2 regions of the Variovorax pasteuri genome follow, and region 2 is predicted to be linked to the other one. Evidence: predicted binding sites of a transcription regulator. Region 2 holds the regulator's gene; the other holds the start of a gene.

Region 1 (7,276 bases), on a different contig from region 2:
CACCCCCGCCATGCGCAGGCGCGCCTGCCATTGCATGCCCTGCCACATCAGATCGGGCCGGCCGGCCAGCGAAGGCAGGGTTCGCAGCCAGTCCGCGCGGCTGGCCAGGTCCAGCACCGCGGCGACCTCGCCGCCGGCCTTGAGGATGCCGGTCGCCACGGCCAGCAGCAGCGGACCGCTGCCGGCGACCACCGTGCGCCGGCCGGGCAGCATGTTCTGAGACTTGAGAAGGATGGTGGCCGCGGCCAGGCCGATCACCCCGGGCTCGGTCCACCCGGCGAAGGGCACGACGCGCTCGGTGGTGCCGGTCGCCACCAGCAGGGCGCGCGGCTGCCAGCTCGCCACGCCGCCTGGGCCGATCAGGTCGGTGCGCAGGCTGCTGCCCACGTTCCATACCTTGTGGCCGAACAGGCAACGCACGCCCGAGCGATGCAGTTCGGCGCGCAGGGCGTCGCCCTGCATGGCCTCGTGCGACGGCCGGACGCCGGCGGCCCGCATGAAGCCAGGCGGCAGCGCGCGCCACACCTGGCCGCCTGCGTCCGGGTTCTCGTCGACCAGCAGCACGTCCAGGCCGCAGGCTTGCGCGCGCAAGGCCGCGCGCGCACCGGCCGGACCGGCACCGATCACCAGCAAGTCGACGGGTGAAGGGAGCGCTTCAGCCAAGGCGCTGCTCCCGGAAGTCGAGCGATTCGATGGCCAGGCCTGCCACCACCGGCACCTGGCAGGCCGGCAGCTTGCGTTCGCCGACCCACACCAGGCATTCCTGGCAGGAGCCCATGAGGCAGAACATGCCACGCGGTGCGCCGTTGCGCGGGCTGCGCCGAAGTTCGCGCCGCCCCGCGGCAAGCAGCGCGGCCGCGACGCTTTCGCCTTCGAAGGCTTCGACCGGGTGGCCGTCGGCCGTGAAGCGCACCGCAGGCCCGCGCCGCACCGCCCGCTCGTCGCGCAGCGAGGGCATTGCAGAAGTTGAGCTTTTCGTCATGAAAGGAAGTGGCCGGATGAACAGGAAAACCCGCAGCGCAAACCTGCACTGGACCGATGGAATTTTATTGTATACATTCAATATATAAATCTTATATTTTTTGCAGACAACGCGCCATCTGGCATTCGTCTTGCATCCGTCCACCCGGCAATCCGGAGCGCTTCGGCGCCTCTGGCCCAACCTTCAACCTCTAGGAGTTTTTCTCGATGAAGCAAACAAGGAACGCCGTCCGCCGCACCTTCCTGGTGGCCGGTTCGCTCGCGCTGGGGTCGGCCCTGATGGGCCTGCCGATGGCCAGTTCGGCCCGCACGCTCGATGAAATCGTGGCCAGCAAGAAGCTGGTGGTCGGCGTCAACCCGACCCTTCCGCCGCTGGGCATCTTCAACGACAAGAACGAGATCGACGGCTTCGACGTCGACATCGCGCGCAAGCTCGGCGAACTGCTGGGCGTCAAGACGGAGATCGTGCAGGTAGGCTCGCCCGACCGCATTCCCTTCGTGAGCAGCGGCAAGATCGATGCCGTGCTCGGTGCCATGACGATCACGCCCGAGCGCCAGAAGGTGATCGACTTCACCGTGCCCTTGCACACCGAGGTGCTGGGCGTGCTGACCACCAAGGCCAAGCCCTACAAGGACTGGATGGAACTCAACGATCCGGCGGTCCGGCTGGTCGAGGTGCGCGGTGCCACGCCCGTGAAGCTGGTGCAGGAAAAGCTGCCCAAGGCGCAGTTGCTGCTGCTGGACAACTACCCCGACGCGGTGCGTGCCATTGCCCAGGGCCGGGCCGACGCGATGATCGACGTGATGGACTTCATGACTGAACACACCGCCAAGCACAAGATCGACTGGCGCATCGTGGACGCACCCATCGAGGTCTACTTCTGCGGCATCGGCGTGCAGAAGGGCAACGACGCGCTGCGCGAGAAGCTCACCGGCGCCATCAAGGAAATGCACAAGAGCGGCTACGTGGACGAACGCTGGAAGAAGTGGTTCGGCGGCCCGATGCTGCACGATCCGCGCACCGCACCGAGCTACAAGTAAGGCCGCAGGGGGCGCATGCAGTTCGACTATTCATCGGTGCTGGAGCGCCTGCCCTATCTGGTCGGCGGCGCCTGGCTGAGCCTGCAGATCGCGTTCCTCGCGTTCGCGCTCGGCATGCTGCTCGGCCTGGGCGGTGCCTCGGTGCGCGCCTACGGCCCGCGGTGGGCGCGCCGCATCGTCGGCGCCTACGTGGTGTTCTTCACCAACACGCCGCAGCTCATCCAGATCTTCTTCATCTTCTTCGCGCTGCCCGACGCGGGCATCCTGCTGTCGCCCTACCAGGCCGTGCTGATCGGCATGACGCTCAATGCCGGTGCGTACCTGACCGAGATCCAGCGCGCGGGCTTCGAATCGGTGCGCCTGCCCGAGCTGGAGGCCGCCGAAACGCTGGGCTTCTCTCGCATCCAGACCATTCGCTACGTGATCCTGCCGCACATCGTGCGGGTGCTGTTTCCGCCGCTGTCCAACCAGTACATCCTGATGACCCTGGGCACCTCGATGGCTGCCATCTTCGGCGTCGAGGAACTCACCGGGCGGGCCTACAACATCAACGCCGAGACCTTTCGCTCGATCGAGGTGTTCTCCGTCGTGGCGGTGCTCTACCTCGTGATCACCCTGATCGCCACGCTGTCGCTGGCCTTCGTGGGCAAGCGCTTCTTCCGCGCCAAGATGAGGTGGTTCTGATGCTCGACCAGATCCTGCAGGAGCTGCCTCGCTTCTTCAGCTACTACAACCTGCTGTTCTTCGCGAAGGCGCTGGGCGTGACATTCGCGCTGTCCGCCATCGGCTGCATCGTCGGCTTCTCGCTGGGCTTCGTGCTCGCGGCGGTGCGGCTGGGCGACCGGCCCGCCGGCATGCCGCTGCGCGTTGCGGCCACCGCCTTCATCGAGCTGTTCAGGCGCATCCCGTTCCTGGTCACGCTGATGCTGGTGTTCTTCATCTTCCAGGGCCTGCACGCCGACCTCGCCATGTTCACGGTGGCCCTGATCAGCGTGTGCCTGATCGCCACCGCCTTCATTGCCGAGATCGTGCGCAGCGGGCTCGAGTCTGTGCACCGCAACCAGTGGGACGCGGCGGCGGCCATGAACTTCAGCTACCTGCAGACGCTGCGCCTGGTGATCGTGCCGCAAGCCTGGAAGATCATTCTTCCGCCGGTCTTCGGCTTCTTCGTGCTGTTCATCAAGGACACCGCGCTGGCCTCGCAGATCGGCGTCGTCGAGCTGGCCTTCGCCGGCAAGACGATGAACAACAAGGGCTTCTCGGCCACGCTGGTCTACGGCACGGTGCTGGCGCTTTATTTCATGCTGTCCTATCCGCTGGCCCGGTTCGGCAAATACCTGGAGAAAAAACTTGCCCCAACTCGAAATCGTTGACCTCAAGGCCAACTACGGCGCACACACCGTACTCGAGCGCATCAACCTGTCGGTGGACAAGGGAGAGATCGTCAGCCTCATCGGGCCGTCGGGCTCGGGCAAGAGCACCTTGCTGCGCGTGCTCATGGGCCTGCTGCCGCCCATCGAGGGCCAGGTTCGCATCGACGGCCAGGCCCTGGACTACAACGACCGGGAGCAACTTCGCCGCGTGCGCTCGCAGATGGCCATCGTGTTCCAGCAGTACAACCTGTTCCAGAACATGACGGTGCTCGACAACGTCACGGTCGCCCCCATCAAGGTCAAGGGACGCCCGCGCAAGCAGGTCGAGGACTATGCGGTCCAGCTGCTCGAGAAGGTGGGCATGGGGGCCAAGCTGAAGTCCTACCCCGACCAGCTGTCGGGCGGCCAGCAGCAGCGCGTGGCGATCGCGCGCGCGCTGGCGCTGCAGCCGGGCATCCTGCTGCTCGACGAGGTCACGGCCGCCCTCGACCCTGAGCTGGTCAACGAAGTGCTCGACACTGTGCGGCTGCTGGCCGCCGAGGGCATGACGATGTTCATCGTCTCGCACGAGATGGGCTTCGTGCGCGAGGTGTCGAGCAAGGTCGTCTTCATGGCCGACGGGCACGTGGTCGAGGTCGGCGACCCCCGGCAGATCTTCGACGCACCCCGCGAGGCCCGCACCCGCGATTTCGTCGGCAAGATCCTGCGGCACTGAAAGGGTCGCGCACCGCAGGCAACCTCGCCTGCGCCGCCAGTGCCGCGGACTGCGCCCGCGCTGCTAGTGCGGCGGGAAGCCGGTGACCAGGCCGTTGCTGAGCCTGGAGAGCGTGTAGCGCGCCAGATGGCGCAGATGGGCAATGACCGCCTCTTCGGCCGCCTTCGCGTTGCCCGCGATGTAGGCGTCCAGGATGGCCAGGTGCTCGGCCCTGTCGTCCTCGATGCGGTTGAACGGGTCGACCACCTCGAACAGACGACACAGCACGCGCAGGTGCGCGATGGTCTCGGCCAGCATGGCGTTGCCGGAGGCCCGCGCGAACAGGCCGTGGATCTCGTCGTCGGCGTGCCAGTGGCTCGAACCCTGCTGGCTCGAATCCAGCGACAGGATGTCGCTGCGCAGGCGCTGCACCAGTTCCGCGGGCACCTGCCCCATGGCGAGCGACACGGCCTGCGACTCCAGCCGTTCGCGCACCTGCAGGCACTGGAAGTAATGCGACGCGGTGATGCGCCGCACCGCGTACGAGCGCGCATTGGCCCGCACCAGCAGGCCTTCGCCCTCGAGTCGGAGCAGCGCTTCGCGCAAGGGCGTTCGCGACATCTGCAGGCGCTCGGCCAGGCGCCCTTCGACCAGCACTTCGCCGCCGGTCAACTCGCGCTGCAGAATGAGGCGCCTCACGACGGCGTAGGCCCGGTCGGTCAGATTGCTCGAGGCTTCGCCGGACGTGTCGGGCGCCGCGGGCGCATCGGCAACGGTCCTGGCAACGGCCGACCCGGACTTGCGGGTGCCCGAGGCCTTGACCGGTGCTGCGGTCTTGCCGGGCTTGGCGCGCGGCGCCGGCTTGATCGGGGCTTTGGGTTTCATATGATTTGTCTACAAACTGTGTGCAATCGAACGATGCCACAGCATACGTCAGGCATTGCAGCGCCCGCGAGGCCGGTTCGGCCATGCAGAACCGGCGCGTCCGGCAGCGCGGAAACGGCCCTGGAATACGACGCCCCCAATCCCCTGCCCTTGAAACGTCACCGAATGCCCTTATCATTAGCACTCGCTGCCGACGAGTGCTAACAGCCACTCGCTGCAAGTCGAATGGGCACCCGGGCCCCGTCCGGTGTCCGACCACAAACCCGTTTCTTATCCATATCAGGAGATGCAATGAAACTTCGTCCTTTGGCCGATCGCGTGATCGTCAAGCGTGTTGACAGCGAAACCAAGACCGCCTCCGGCATCGTCATCCCCGACGCAGCCGCCGAAAAGCCCGATCAGGGTGAAGTCCTGGCCGTGGGCCCGGGCAAGCGCACCGACAAGGGCGAACTGACCGCACTGACCGTCAAGGTCGGCGACCGCGTCCTGTTCGGCAAGTACAGCGGCCAGACCGTCAAGGTCGACGGCGACGAACTGCTCGTGATGAAGGAAGACGACCTGTTCGCAGTCGTCGAGAAGTAAGCCTTCTCCCCTTCCGATTCATTCAAATCCAATCCATTCGGAGTTAATTCATCATGGCAGCAAAAGACGTAGTCTTCGGCGGAGAAGCCCGCGCACGCATGGTCGAGGGTGTGAACATCCTGGCCAACGCAGTCAAGGTCACCCTGGGCCCCAAGGGTCGCAACGTGGTGCTCGAACGCTCGTTCGGCGCCCCCACCGTGACCAAGGACGGTGTGTCCGTGGCCAAGGAAATCGAACTCAAGGACAAGCTCCAGAACATGGGCGCCCAGCTCGTGAAGGAAGTGGCCTCCAAGACTTCGGACAACGCCGGTGACGGCACCACCACCGCGACCGTGCTGGCACAAGCCATCGTTCGCGAAGGTTTCAAGCTGGTGGCTGCCGGCATGAACCCGATGGACCTGAAGCGCGGCATCGACAAGGCTGTCACGGCCCTGGTCGCCGAGCTGAAGAAGGCTTCCAAGCCCACCACCACCTCCAAGGAAATCGCGCAGGTCGGCTCCATTTCGGCCAACAGCGACGAAACCATCGGCAAGCTCATCGCTGACGCGATGGACAAGGTCGGCAAGGAAGGCGTGATCACCGTGGAAGACGGCAAGTCGCTGGACAGCGAACTCGACGTCGTCGAAGGCATGCAGTTCGACCGCGGCTACCTGTCGCCCTACTTCATCAACAACCCCGAGAAGCAATCGGCGCTGTTGGACAACCCCTTCGTGCTGCTGTTCGACAAGAAGATCAGCAACATCCGTGACCTGCTGCCGGTGCTGGAGCAAGTCGCCAAGGCTGGCCGTCCGCTGCTGATCATTGCCGAAGAAGTCGAGGGCGAAGCCCTGGCGACCCTGGTCGTGAACACGATCCGCGGCATCCTGAAGGTCGTGGCCGTCAAGGCGCCTGGCTTCGGCGACCGCCGCAAGGCCATGCTGGAAGACATCGCCATCCTGACGGGCGGCAAGGTCATCGCTGAAGAAGTGGGCCTGACGCTCGAAAAGGTGACGCTGGCCGACCTGGGTCAAGCCAAGCGCATCGAAGTGGGCAAGGAAAACACGATCATCATCGACGGCGCCGGCGCTGCTGGTGACATCGAAGCCCGCGTGAAGCAAGTGCGCGTTCAGATCGAAGAAGCGACCAGCGACTACGACCGTGAAAAGCTGCAAGAGCGCGTGGCCAAGCTGGCCGGCGGCGTTGCAGTGATCAAGGTCGGCGCTGCCACCGAAGTCGAAATGAAGGAAAAGAAGGCCCGCGTCGAAGATGCACTGCACGCCACCCGCGCTGCCGTGGAAGAAGGCGTTGTGGCTGGCGGCGGCGTGGCTCTGCTGCGTGCCAAGCAAGCTGTGGGCGACTCGGTCAAGGGCGACAACGCCGACCAGGAAGCCGGCATCAAGCTGGTGCTCAAGGCCATCGAAGCGCCCCTGCGCGAAATCGTGAACAACGCCGGCGGCGAAGCCTCGGTGGTGGTGAACGCTGTGTTGGCCGGCAAGGGCAACTACGGCTTCAACGCTGCGAACGACTCGTACGGCGACATGCTCGAACTGGGCATCCTGGACCCGACGAAGGTCACCCGCACCGCACTGCAGAACGCCGCCTCGGTGTCCTCGCTGCTGCTGACGACCGAAGCCATGATCGCTGACGCACCGAAGGAAGAATCGGGTGCCGGCGGCGGCATGCCCGATATGGGCGGTATGGGCGGTATGGGCGGCATGGGGATGTAATTTCGCTCGTCCCC
Region 2 (7,276 bases):
GACGCGCCGCGGGAAAAGTGGGCGCGCATTTCGCGCGAAACGCTCGAGATCTATGCGCCCATCGCGCATCGCCTCGGGCTGAACCAGACCTACCGCGAACTGCAGGAGCTGTCGTTCCGGCACATGAAGCCCTGGCGCTACGCCACGCTGTCCAAGGCCGTGGCCAAGGCACGCGGGCGCCGCCGCGACCTGATCCAGAAGGTGCAGCGCGAGGTCGAGACCGCCTTTGCCGGCGCCGGCATGACGCTGCGGATCGCGGGCCGCGAAAAGACGCTGTATTCCATCTACCGCAAGATGGAAGAGAAACACCTGAGCTTTGCCCAGGTGACCGACATCTACGGCTTTCGCCTGATCGTGCCGAACGTGATCGCCTGCTACACCGGCCTGGGCATCCTGCACCAGATGTACAAGCCACTGCCGGGCAAGTTCAAGGACCATATCGCGATCGCCAAGCTCAACGGCTACCAGTCACTGCATACCACGCTGGTGGGCCCGGCCGGCGTGAGCGTCGAGTTCCAGCTGCGAACCGAGGCGATGCACGTGGTGGCCGAATCCGGCGTGGCGGCGCACTGGCTGTACAAGGCGGCCGAACCGAATGCGGCCAGCAACGACCGGCTGGGCACCAAGTGGCTGCAGTCGCTGCTGGACATTCAGGACGAAACGCGCGACGCCGCGGAATTCTGGGACCACGTCAAGGTCGACCTGTTTCCGGACGCGGTCTACGTGTTCACGCCGAAGAGCCAGATCATGGCGTTGCCTCGCGGTGCCACGGTGGTCGACTTCGCGTACGCCATTCACAGCAACATCGGCGACCACACGTCGGCCGCGCGCATCAACGGCGACCAGGTGCCGCTGCGCACCGAGCTCAAGAATGGCGACGTGGTCGAGGTGATCACGGCACCGGTGTCGACGCCCAACCCGGCCTGGCTCGGGTTCGTGCGAACCGGGCGGGCGCGCTCCAAGATCCGTCACTACCTGAAGACCCTGGCGCACACCGAGTCCGAAGGCCTGGGCGAAAAGCTGCTGGCCCAGGCGCTGCGCGCCGAAGGGTTGAGCAAGCTGCCGGAGAACGACGACGAACACCAGCCATTGTGGGAAAAGCTGCTGCGCTTCACCGGCAACCGCACCCGCTCCGAACTGCTGACCGACATCGGCCTGGGCAAACGCATCGCGAGCATCGTGGCGAAGCGGCTGGTCTCCATGCTCTCCGAGTTGGGCGAACGACCTGACGCCGTTCTACTGAGCCGAGAGCGCTTCATCTCGCACGAAACCGTGTCCCAGGGCGCGGTCACGCTCGACGGCAGCGAGAACTCGTCGGTGCGTTTTGCGCTGTGCTGCCGCCCGATTCCGGGCGACCAGATCGTTGGCTACCTCGGGCATGGCGAAGGCCTGGTGGTGCACACCGACGACTGCGGCGTCGGCCAGCGTCTGCGCCACAAGGACAGCGAACGCTTCTTCGCGGTCGAGTGGGCGGACGAGCCCACGCGCCCCTTCGAAACCGGCGTGGTCATCACCGTGCGCAACGACAAGGGCGTGCTGGCTCGCGTCGCGGCCACGCTCGCCGATGCGGAGGCCGACATCACGCATGTGGAAATGGCCGACGAAACACCGCAGGATTCGACCGACCTGCGCTTCGTGATTGCAGTGCGCGACCGCACGCATCTGGACGCCGTGCTGCGCGCTGCACGCCGGACCGCGTCGGTGCTGACGGCGTCCCGCACGGTTCCCGCGCCCTGAGGCCTGCGTTCTCTAGGCTGCGGCCGGGCGCGGCGCGGGGTAACTCACCGAAAGAATTTCGATCTCGTGCGCGCCGCCCGGCGTGACGAGCTTGACCACATCGCCCTCGCGCGCCTTGAGCAGCGCCCGCGCGATCGGGGAAATCCAGCTGACCTGGGCGTTCGCGCTCTCCGCCTCATCGATTCCGAGGATGGTGACGCTGCGTTCATCGCCCGTCTCGTCGACATAGCGGACCGTGGCGCCGAAAAAGACCTGATCGCGGCCATGGTGCACCGACGGGTCGGTGATCTCGGCGATCTCGAGGCGCTTGGTGAGAAAGCGGATGCGGCGGTCGATTTCGCGCAGGCGCTTCTTCCCGTAGAGATAGTCGCCGTTCTCGGAGCGGTCGCCGTTCTTGGCGGCCCAGTGCACCGTCTCGACGATCTTCGGGCGCTCCTCGTCCATCAGGTGCAGCAGCTCGTCGCGCAGTCGCGCGTAGCCGTCGGGAGTGATGTAGTTCCTGCTGCCTGCGGGCAGCGGCGGCAAAGCGCCATCGGCGCCGTCATCGTCTCCGTCGGAATCCGTTTCCTTGGTGAATGCCTTGCTCAACGCAAAATCCTCCAAAAAGAAAAAAGCCCGGAAGACGAATCTTCCGGGCTTTTCATGTAGTGGTGCGGCTGGCAGGAATTGAACCCACGACCCCTTGGTTCGTAGCCAAGTACTCTATCCAACTGAGCTACAGCCGCACAGCCTGCAATTATAGCCCGCTTTTCTCGACCTTTTTGAATCTGCTCGGCCGGCTACACGCAGGTTTCACAAAAGAAAAATGCCCGGAAGACGAATCTTCCGGGCATTTTCAGAGTTGGTGCGGCTGGCAGGAATTGAACCCACGACCCCTTGGTTCGTAGCCAAGTACTCTATCCAACTGAGCTACAGCCGCTGAGCCTTCGATTATATCCCGTTTTACAGAGCATTCCCGCAACGAAGCGGAAACGTCGCAAAACCTGGTGCAAAAAGATGCGGTGGTAGGCCGTGATGGGCTTGAACCATCGACCAACGGATTATGAGTCCGCTGCTCTAACCAACTGAGCTAACGGCCCACGCGGCACGATTCTATTCGCGGCGCGCAGCCTACTTGCGATGACTCAGCGCGTTGGTCACCAGGCGCGACGTGATGTCGACGATCTGGATCATGCGTTCGTAAGGCATGCGCGTCGGCCCGATCACGCCCAGCGTGCCCACGACCTGCCCGTCGACCTCGTAATTGGCGCTCACGATGGACAGCTCTTCGAACGGCACCACCTGGCTCTCGCCGCCGATGAAGATGCGCACGCCTTCGGCCTTGCTCGACACGTCGAGCAGCCGCATGAGCTGGGCCTTCTGCTCGAACAGCTCGAAGGCACGGCGCAGTTGGCCCATGTCACTGGAGAAGTCGCTCACCGCGAGCAGGTTGCGCTCGCCGGAGATCACGACATCGTCTTCCTGCGCTTCTGTCAGCACCTCGGAGCTCACCTGCACCGCCGCCTGCATCAACGTGGCAATCTCGCCGCGCAGCGTTTCGATTTCGGACTGAAGCTTGTCGCGCACCTGCTCGATGGTCAGGCCCGCATAGTGCGCGTTGATGTAGTTCGAGGCCTCGACCAGTTGCGACTGCGAATAGTCGGCCTCCGGAAAGATCACCCGGTTCTGCACGTCGCCGTCGGGCGACACGATGATCACCAGCAGCCGCTTTTCGGAAAGGCGCAGGAACTCGATCTGCTTGAACACCGAGGCGCGCCGCGGCGCCATCACCACGCCCACGAACTGCGACATGTTCGACAGCAGGTTGGCTGCGTTGGCAATCACCTTCTGTGGCTGGTCGGGCGCGAGGCTCGGCGCGGTCATGTGCTCGCGCTGGGCGGTCAGCATGGTGTCGACGAACAGGCGGTAGCCGCGGTGCGTCGGGATGCGGCCCGACGAGGTGTGCGGGCTGGCAATCAGCCCCAGCCCCTCGAGGTCGGACATGACGTTACGGATGGTCGCGGGCGACAGGTCCAGCCCCGCCGAACGCGACAACGTGCGTGACCCGACGGGTTGCCCGTCGGCAATGTAGCGCTCGACGAGCGTCTTGAGCAGCAACTTGGCACGGTCGTCCAGCATTGCAAGATTTTAGTGTTGTAATTTGTGAGATATGACCTCTCGCTTCCGATACGTCGCCCTGATCGGCAAATACCAGGCTTCCGGCGCCCGAGCGCAGGCGGACGCACGCGACGGGGTGATGGAAGACATCGGCACGTTCCTGGAATCGCAGGGCTGCACGGTTTTCGTCGAGCGCTCGACCTGCGAAGAGGCACAGGACGACGAAGGCGCCCCGGCCCATCCGCGCTACGAAGCCCTGTCGGTCGAAGAAATCGGCCAGCGCTGCGACCTCGGCCTGGTGGTGGGCGGTGACGGCACCATGCTCGGCATCGGCCGGCAGCTCGCGAGCTACGGCATTCCCTTGATCGGCATCAACCGGGGCCGCCTCGGCTTCATCACCGACATTCCGCTGGACAACTACCAGGCCACGCTGATTCCCATGCTGGCCGGCGAATACGAAGAAGACCACCGCAGCCTGATCCACGCGCGCGTCATGCGCGACGGCGTCTCGGTGTTCGACGCGCTCGCCATGAACGACGTGGTGGTCAACCGCGGCGCCACCTCCGGCATGGTCGAGCTGCGCGTGTCGGTCGGGCGGCACTTCGTGGCCAACCAGCGCGCCGACGGGCTGATCATCGCCACGCCCACGGGCTCGACGGCCTATGCGCTGTCGGCCGGCGGCCCGCTGCTGCATCCGGCGGTGCCGGGCTGGGTGCTGGTGCCCATTGCGCCGCACACGCTGTCGAACCGCCCCGTGCTGCTGCCCGATGCCGACGAGATCGTGATCGAGCTCGTCGGCGGGCGCGACGCCAGCGCCAATTTCGACATGCAGTCATTGGCCTCGCTCGCCATCGGCGACCGCGTGGTGGTGCGCCGCTCCGACTTCCGCGTGCGCTTCCTGCATCCGCGCGGCTGGAGCTATTTCGATACCTTGCGCAAGAAACTTCACTGGAACGAAGGGGGCTCCTGACATGGCGCTGCGACGCATCGCACTGCGCGACTTCGTGATCGTGCGATCACTCGAACTCGACCTGTCCGGCGGCTTCACGGTCTTGACCGGTGAAACCGGCGCGGGCAAATCCATCCTGATCGACGCGCTGCAGCTGGCGCTGGGCAACCGTGCCGACGCGGGCGCGGTGCGCGAAGGCGCCGAGCGGCTCGACGTGAGCGCGGAGTTCGACGCCGACCCGGCCCTGGACACGTGGCTCGACGAAGGCGGCTTCGAAGCCGGCGACGCCCTGCTGCTGCGCCGTACCGTCGACCTGCAGGGCCGCAGCCGCGGCTGGATCAACGGCAGCCCGGCCACTGCCACGCAGCTGCGCGAACTCGGCGACCACCTGCTCGACATCCATGGCCAGCACGCCTGGCAGAGCCTGACGCGGCCCGAGGCCGTGCGCGACCTGCTCGACGCGTACGCCGGCGTGCGCACCGACGCGCTCGACGCAGCCTGGCATGGCTGGCGGCAGGCGCTTTCGTCGCTCGAACACGCGCGCTCGGCGCAAGACTCGCTGCAGCGCGAACGCGAGCGGCTTCAATGGCAGATTTCCGAAGTCGCCAAGCTCGCACCGGGCGCGGACGAATGGGAAGAGCTGTCGACCAACCATTCGCGCATCTCCAATGCGCAGGCACTGATCGACGCGGCCCAGGGTGCCAGCCAGGCGCTGGAGGACGACGACCGTGGCGCCCTTGCCGCCCTCACGCGCGCGGCCACGCTGCTGCAGAACTGCGAACACATCGAGCCCGAGTTCCGCAACCTGGGCGAAGTGCTGGCTTCCTGCGTGGCACAGGCCTCCGATGCGGCGCATTCGCTGCACGGCTACCTGCGCGACGCCGACGCGGACCCCCGAGGCTTGGCCGAACTGGACGAGCGCATGGGCCTGTGGATGTCGCTCGCGCGCCGCTACAAGCGCACGCCCGCCGACCTGCCGGCGCTGCTGGCCGGCTGGCAGGCCGAGCTGCAGGCGCTCGACGCACAAAGCGATCTCGAAGGCCTGGAGCGCGCCGAAGAAGCCGCGCAGCAGGTCTACATGAAGGAAGCCAAGGCCCTCGGCAAGTTGCGCAAGCAGGCTGCGCCGCGCCTCGCGCAGGCCGTGACGCAAGCCATGCAGGGCCTCGGCATGCAGGGCGGGCGTTTCGAGGTCGAGCTGCAGCCGCTGGCGCAGCCCGGCCGCGCCGGCCTGGAAGAAGTGGCGTTCCTCGTGGCCGGCCACACCGGCAGCACGCCGCGCGCCATCGGCAAGGTGGCCTCCGGCGGCGAACTGTCGCGCATCGCGCTGGCCATCGCCGTGACGACCAGCCAGCTCGGCGCAGCACAGACGCTGATCTTCGACGAGGTCGACGCGGGCGTCGGCGGCGCTGTCGCCGAGACGGTCGGCCGGCTCATGAAGCAGCTCGGCCGCGACCGCCAGGTGCTCGCCGTGACCCACCTGCCGCAGGTGGCCGCCTGCGCCGACCACCACCTCGTGGTCGCCAAGCGCCAGACGGCGGCCGCCGGCAAGGAGGGCCCGCGCACCGAGAGCGGCGTGTCCCGCCTCGACGACGACAACCGCGCCAAGGAAATCGCCCGCATGCTGGGCGGCGAAAAGGTCTCGCAGACCTCCCTGGCCCACGCCCGCGAAATGCTGGGCCACAAGACCTCCGTGACCGCGCCATGAACCTCGATCTCGTGCTCATCACGGGCATGTCGGGTTCCGGCAAGTCGGTGGCCCTGCATGCCATGGAAGACGCCGGCTACTACTGCGTCGACAACCTGCCGCCCGAGCTGCTGACGCCCTTCATTGCCCTGCAACACGAACAGGAAACCCCGCGCGTGGCCATTGCCATGGACGTGCGCAGCGGCGTGTCGCTGCCGATCGTTCCGCAGCAGCTCGAAGCGCTGCGGCGCGACGGCGGCATTTCGCTGCGCTCGCTGTTCCTCGATGCGACGACCGATGCCCTGCTGCGCCGCTATTCGGAAACCCGCCGCCGCCATCCCCTCTCGCGCCAGGAAGGCCGCACCGACGTGCCCGAACAGCATCGGGTGCTGGTGCAGGCCATCGAGCTGGAGCGCGAACTGCTGGCCGACCTGCGCGACGGCGCCGACGTGATCGACACCAGCCTGATCCGCCCGGCGCAGCTGCAGAGCTACATCAAGTCGCTGATCTCCGCGCCGCAGAACGCGTTGACGCTGGTCTTCGAGTCGTTCGCCTTCAAGCGCGGCGTGCCGCTGGATGCCGACTACGTGTTCGATGTGCGCATGCTGCCCAACCCGCACTACGTGCCCGCGCTGCGGCCGCTCACGGGCCGCGACGAGCCGGTGATCGAGTGGCTGCGCGAGCACGACGACGTGGCGCGCATGTACGACGACATCGAGCAGTTCCTGTCGCACTGGCTCGATGCGCTGGCGCGCGACCACCGCAGCTACGTCACGGTGGCGATCGGCTGCACCGGCGGGCAGCACCGC

What was found. Region 2 encodes HrcA, which represses chaperone genes, less so after heat shock. Its sites were predicted from a motif close to TTAGCACTCNNNNNNNNNGAGTGCTAA; they were not measured.
Region 1: the regulator HrcA is predicted to act here: its motif matches at 5,152-5,178, upstream of groES (co-chaperone GroES).

The regions. Positions count from the first base shown of each region.
Region 1 covers NZ_JBPJZS010000001.1:243,867-251,142, reverse strand. The annotation lists gene ACSFBM_RS01130 (FAD-dependent oxidoreductase) at 1-663, opposite strand, end outside; gene ACSFBM_RS01125 ((2Fe-2S)-binding protein) at 656-982, opposite strand; gene ACSFBM_RS01120 (transporter substrate-binding domain-containing protein) at 1,189-2,022, shown strand; gene ACSFBM_RS01115 (amino acid ABC transporter permease) at 2,038-2,706, shown strand; gene ACSFBM_RS01110 (amino acid ABC transporter permease) at 2,706-3,395, shown strand; gene ACSFBM_RS01105 (amino acid ABC transporter ATP-binding protein) at 3,373-4,110, shown strand; gene ACSFBM_RS01100 (GntR family transcriptional regulator) at 4,174-4,974, opposite strand; gene groES (co-chaperone GroES) at 5,266-5,556, shown strand; gene groL (chaperonin GroEL) at 5,610-7,262, shown strand.
Region 2 covers NZ_JBPJZS010000003.1:385,485-392,760, reverse strand. The annotation lists gene ACSFBM_RS15410 (RelA/SpoT family protein) at 1-1,737, shown strand, start outside; gene greB (transcription elongation factor GreB) at 1,750-2,325, opposite strand; tRNA gene ACSFBM_RS15400 (tRNA-Arg) at 2,386-2,462, opposite strand; tRNA gene ACSFBM_RS15395 (tRNA-Arg) at 2,580-2,656, opposite strand; tRNA gene ACSFBM_RS15390 (tRNA-Ile) at 2,740-2,816, opposite strand; gene hrcA (heat-inducible transcriptional repressor HrcA) at 2,848-3,855, opposite strand; gene ACSFBM_RS15380 (NAD kinase) at 3,887-4,804, shown strand; gene recN (DNA repair protein RecN) at 4,806-6,488, shown strand; gene rapZ (RNase adapter RapZ) at 6,485-7,276, shown strand, end outside.